2 linked regions of the Prochlorococcus marinus str. MIT 0912 genome follow. The protein of the gene in region 1 interacts with the protein of each later gene in a pairwise test. Links are inferred from orthologs where the notes say so. Each region holds a gene or a part of one and is shown in the gene's direction. Other genes may lie near its edges.

The links.
Region 2: the proteins of crtE (region 1) and purT interact in binary tests that used the Escherichia coli proteins (3 or more experiments, as listed by UniProt). The link is inferred for Prochlorococcus marinus str. MIT 0912 from one-to-one orthologs.

The regions. Positions count from the first base shown.
Region 1 is NZ_CP114783.1:672,717-675,732, reverse strand. Bases 2-2,939 are described here. They hold crtE (geranylgeranyl diphosphate synthase CrtE), read left to right. Parts: upstream 2-989; coding sequence 990-1,889; downstream 1,890-2,939. Other genes in these bases: O5640_RS04190 (ATP-dependent DNA helicase), read left to right, coding at 2,398-2,939; O5640_RS04195 (divergent PAP2 family protein), read left to right, coding at 1,886-2,401; folD (bifunctional methylenetetrahydrofolate dehydrogenase/methenyltetrahydrofolate cyclohydrolase FolD), read left to right, coding at 36-947. Also shown: more of O5640_RS04190, read left to right, coding at 2,940-3,016.
Region 2 is NZ_CP114783.1:456,688-459,612, reverse strand. What follows is about bases 2-2,848. They hold purT (formate-dependent phosphoribosylglycinamide formyltransferase), read left to right. Parts: upstream 2-766; coding sequence 767-1,930; downstream 1,931-2,848. Other genes in these bases: O5640_RS02675 (DUF4278 domain-containing protein), read left to right, coding at 2,803-2,848; O5640_RS02680 (hypothetical protein), read left to right, coding at 1,923-2,180; O5640_RS02690 (hypothetical protein), read right to left, coding at 109-324. Outside these bases: more of O5640_RS02675, read left to right, coding at 2,849-2,925. UniProt on the Escherichia coli protein: Involved in the de novo purine biosynthesis. Catalyzes the transfer of formate to 5-phospho-ribosyl-glycinamide (GAR), producing 5-phospho-ribosyl-N-formylglycinamide (FGAR). Formate is provided by PurU via hydrolysis of 10-formyl-tetrahydrofolate.

The DNA.
Region 1 (3,016 bases):
TGCGTTGATTAATTAAAACTTCATTCATTTTATTTATGCCCAAAATTTTAGATGGAAAAAAACTTGCTCAGGAGATTGAACTCATACTTCAACAGGCTATCGAATCTGGGTTGGAAGTTGCGGAACGTCCTCCTGGCCTTGCTGTCCTTAGGGTTGGTAATGATCCTGCAAGTGGAGTTTATGTCAATTACAAGGAAAAAGCATGCGATCGAATAGGTGTTAGAAGTTTTGCAAAGCATTTAAAAGAAGATATTTCATTGGAGGAACTTACAGAAACTATTGAAAGCTTGAATCAAGATAGGAATGTTGATGGAATTTTATTGCAACTTCCGTTACCTGCGCACCTTGATGAGTCTATCTTGCTTAGGAGTATTGATCCTGATAAGGATGCTGATGGTCTACATCCTTTGAACCTAGGAAGATTAATTAAGGGAGAAAAAGGCCCAAGATCATGTACACCTGCGGGTGTTATGTCTCTGCTTAAGCGAAATCAAATAAAAATTGAAGGTAAAAGAGCAGTAGTTGTTGGTCGTAGCATCCTTGTTGGTAAGCCAATGGCTTTAATGCTTGAAGCTGCAAATGCCACTGTCACTGTGGCTCATTCAAGAACTAAAGATTTACCTTCTTTGACTAGGGAGGCCGATTTACTTGTAGTAGCAGCTGGCAAGCCTCATCTGATTGGGAAAAACCATGTCAGCAAGGATTGTGTTGTTATTGATGTAGGTATACATAGACTTCCACCTGATCATGAAAATATGAAAGAGATTAAAAAGACTAAACTTTGTGGAGATGTAAAGATATTTGAAATTGAAGATAAATTAGCTGCTTATTCTCCTGTACCTGGCGGTGTAGGCCCTATGACAGTAACAATGCTATTGGCAAATACGGTTGATAGGTGGCAGAAACATTGTGGATTACCTTTAACTATTAGTCATTTACTTCCATGAATCACAATGTCCTGAGAGAATTGGGAAGAATCGATTTTTTGCATGCAGGAAGCAACCGCTTCTTTTGACTTCGCCGAGTATCTAGAGAAATCTAGAGCTCGCGTTGAAGATGCGCTAGATGCGTCTCTAGGCCCTGAAAAGCCAGAAAAATTAAGAGAATCTATGCGTTACTCTCTTTTGGCTGGAGGCAAGAGATTAAGACCAATACTTTGTCTTGCCGCTTGCGAACTTGCTGGAGGCGAAGTTGAAAAAGCACTGCCTACAGCAGTTGCTCTGGAAATGATACATACAATGTCCCTTATCCATGACGATCTGCCTTCAATGGATAATGACGATCTTCGTCGCGGGCGTCCTACCAATCACAAAGTTTATGGAGATGCGGTAGCAATACTTGCTGGAGATGCTCTATTGACCAGGGCTTTTGAGATGGTATCAATCCGTACAGAGGGAATACCACCAGAGAGACTATTGAAAATAGTAGGTGAGCTTTCTTTAGTGGCAGGGGCTCCTGGGCTGGTGGGAGGACAAGTAGTTGATCTCGATTGTGAAGGGAAAGAAGTGGATTTGGAAACCTTAGAGTACATTCATCTCCACAAAACAGGAGCTCTGCTCAAGGCATGTGTCACTTGCGGAGCATTGATTGGCGGTGCTGATGAAAAGCTTCTTGAAGCATTAAGTGTCTATGCGAAGGGGATTGGCTTGGCATTTCAAATAATTGATGACATTCTTGATGTAACAGCAAGTAGTGAAGTATTAGGTAAAACAGCAGGAAAGGATTTAATTGCTGATAAGACTACTTACCCGAAATTACTCGGTCTTGATGAATCAAGGAAGAGAGCAGATCTTTTAGTCGCCAAAGCAAAAAATGCTCTTGATCCTTGGCTTGAAAAATCAAAACCTCTTCTTGCATTGGCTGATTACATAACAAGCAGAGATAGATGAATATTAATTCAGGTGGAGAATTTCAATTTGTTTTTATTCTTGATAATGCCGTATTGGCCTGGGGATTAGCCGCATGTGGCCTTGCTCAATTTTCTAAATTATTATTTGAATTAATTTTTAAGCAAAGGTGGAGGCCGTCAGTACTCATAGAAACAGGTGGTATGCCTTCAAGTCATTCTGCTCTAGTAACAGGAACCGCTGCAGGAGTTGGACTTCAGCTTGGTTTTGATGACCCAGTATTCGCTTTGGCTTCAACAATTGCTTTTATCGTGATGTATGACGCTTCGGGAATAAGAAGATCTGCAGGCTTAACAGCAGCAAAAGTTAATCAAATTTCAAAAGAAAATTCCAACGAATTGTCTTCAGAAACTACTTTGAAAGAATCTTTGGGGCATACAAAACTCGAGGTTTTGGTCGGAAGTGTCTTTGGGCCAATTGTGGCTTTACCAGGTATTTTCTTCATTGGTTCCCCTTTGCATATTTTGCAAATGATTGGATTAGTTTCTTTGTGAAAGAAGTAAAAGCAATAGAAGATTGTGTTGTTTTAACTAAGGATCAAGAGAAATCTCTTGAATTATTCTGTGAATGGCTTAAGACCCCATATTCTTATAACCCCTTTGTAATGAAAGGCTTTGCGGGAAGTGGAAAAACATATTTATCGATGAAATTATTAAAAAAAGTAGATGAGTTAGGTTTGTGTTGGACCGTAGTAGCACCAACTCATAAAGCTGTAGGTGTATTAAGGGAGGGGTTGAAAAATGAATCTATTAAACCCACATGGTTCCCTTCAACCATTCACCGCTTGCTTCGACTTAAGTTGAAAAGACAGGCGGATGTAGAAATATGTGAAAGAACAGATCAAACCGAGAACTCTTTGGAGAATTTAGGACTCGTTTTAATTGATGAAGCATCAATGATTGATTCCAAATTATTGGAGATAACTCTTGAATGTGGAAGGTTTAACTCGACTCGTTTGGTTTTTGTTGGTGATCCTGCTCAACTCCCACCAGTGGGAGAAACTTCTAGCTCAGTTTTTTTAATGAAAAGATCTGTAAGCACTGAGCTTAGGGAAGTTGTTCGTCATCAAGGACCTGTTCTGAAATTGGCAAAAATAATTAGAGATGGGC
Region 2 (2,925 bases), 220 kb from region 1 along the record:
CTGCTCAATATTGGATGTTTTCTTTGCTATCTTTTATTGTTGTGCTAACAATATGATCCAACCCTTTCTATGGAGAAATAGTAAAATAATTGATTTTAACAAGAAAATTTAGGCAGCTTGTTCCGATAAGTCATTTGCGAAAAGAGATATAATTTCACCTTTTGGTGTTTTATAAACTCTCTCTACAATTTCGCCTTCAGTAACGATTACTTTAGTATTTATTGAACCTGAGGGCAATGTCTTAATAGCTGGTACTAGAGCTTCTTTTAAATCTGGGAACTTATCCAAATCCTTGAAGTCTTTAATTTTCTTCTTGGCAACCATTCCAATAAATAAGTCGAAGTTATTCCCCCCTTATTAACTAACTTTTCTCCACTCGTAAAGAGCTTGTATGGCTAATTAGCAATTTATAGGATTAACGTGAAAAATTAGATATGGTTTTTGGATTAGGAATTGCTTTTTTAAGCTTGTTTTCGTTGTTTTCAAACGGTTCTACCTAATGTCCACAATCAATATCATTGCAGTACTCAAAAGTAGTTATCCAAAAATTACTTGTTGTGGTAGAAATATCATTCTTCTATCTTATTGAGTCGAAAAACAATCGCGAATGATCAATTGATTTTATCAATCAACAAAAAGCGCTCTGTTGTACTAAGAATAATTTTTCCCTTTCAGTGTCTCTGTTAATTTCTACTTCTTTTTTTTATTATCAATTCTGTTTAAGAGATATTATATTAATTTATATTTTTGACCTATAGATATGATTATGAACGTTTTTCCAAAGAAAATAATGCTTTTAGGTAGCGGAGAATTAGGTAAAGAGGTGGCAATCGCAGCAAAAAGATTAGGTTGTTATGTTATTGCATGTGACAGATATAATGATGCGCCAGCCATGCAGATAGCTGATCAATTTGAAGTATTAAATATGAATAATGGTAGTGAATTAAAAGAAGTGATATATAAATGTAATCCTGATATAATTATTCCTGAAATTGAGGCTCTTGCAGTAGATGTATTAAAGGAAATCGAAAAAAAAATAACAGTAATACCAAATGCTAGAGCTACTGCGATAACTATGAATAGAGATAAAATAAGAGATTTAGCTGCTAACGAATTAAATATAAGAACTGCAAAATTTAGTTATGCGATGAATCAATCCGAGCTTAATTTTTGTGCAGATGCGATTGGTTATCCGTTATTAATTAAGCCAGTTATGAGTTCTTCAGGTAAAGGACAAAGCTTAGTTAATAATAAAAATGATTTAGTCCAGGCTTGGGATTTGGCTATTGAAAAATCAAGAGGTAAATCAAATAAAATTATATTAGAGGAATTTATTGATTTTGATTTAGAAATTACTTTATTAACTATTAGACAATTTAATGGTAAAACATTATTTTGTGAACCGATAGGACACGAGCAAAAGAATGGAGATTATCAATGTAGTTGGCAACCAGCTACATTAACTGAAAGTGTTTTAGATAAGGCTCAAAAGATAGCCAAATGTGTCACTGATAATCTTGGTGGAGTTGGTTTGTTTGGCGTTGAATTTTTTATTAAGGGTGAGGAGGTGATTTTTTCAGAGCTGTCACCAAGACCACATGACACAGGCTTAGTAACTTTGATTAGCCAAAATTTAAATGAGTTTGAATTACACCTTAGAGCTGTTTTAGGTATCCCAATTCCAGAAATAGTTTGTCATGAAGCTTCTGCGAGCAGAGTGATTTTGGCTTCCCAGAAAACTTCAAACATAGCTTTTACGGGACTTGAAGATGCCTTAAGTCAACCGAATACCGGCGTATTTATATTTGGCAAGCCGAGCTCTACTGAAGGTCGTCGAATGGGAGTAGCTGTAGCAAATGCAGAAACCATCGATGATGCAAAAATTAAAGCTGATAAAGCAGCTCAATCAGTCCAATTTATAAATGAATAATTTTAATTCAGATTGTTTATCTGATTTCATTAAGTGCAAGTCGATTTGGTTTCTATTTTTGACTGAGTTAAATTGGAATCCAAGTGCAATTAACCCTCTTGAGTTGGTCCCTGAATCTTTTTGGCCTGAAGTTACGGATCTCTTAATTGAAGCTAGATATATTGGTCAAAGCAGGAATTATTACCTCAAAGAGTCTGATAAATATATGGATTATTTAAGTAAAGGTGGTAGGCCTTTTAAAGCGGATTGAAAATCATACATATTCTTTTAACTTCTTACCAACTTCCTGTAGCCCCATAATTGTTAACATTTTTGTAACTGACCTTGCCTAACAAAACTAATTTACAAAAGATTTATGGGGATAGAGGATCCAAAACTCCGTTTATTCATTCTTCTTTTAATCAATTTAATAGTGATAGTTGTTTTTAGAAACTGGGTATTAAATAATGAGGCTTTTGTGTGGTTACTAAATGGTTTACCTTCTTGAAATCTTAAGAAAGCATTTGATTCAAACTTTCAAAATATTGCTTCATCTGGGTTTAAGTCGTTAATTACTTTGATAATTTTTGCCATATTAGGATCATTCTTTGTGCTTTAATGACTTTTTTAAGAAGAGGGAAAAGGAGGAAGATTGGTTTATTTTAAAAATGAAAATAGAGGATAAAGAATTAACTTTCTTAGTGATTTAAGGGTGTTTTTTAGTAAGAAATGCAACTATTTCGGCTAACACTACATTATTCACTGTTTTATGTATCACTAAGAACATCGTTTAAAGATAATTTCTGCTAGTGTTTAAAAACGTTCAGCTAAATAACAAGCTGCAGTAAGACTTGAGACATGGAACGGGGTCTTGAGCACTACTAGAAAGAGCAATGACTGTTCTTACTTACAGAGGTCAAGAGTACCTTCAACACAAAGAAGCTACTCCAAAAAAAGTTGTAGAACTTAGTTACAGAAGTAACGTCTACACCTCTAGGCAAGCAGAAGCTAAAAAG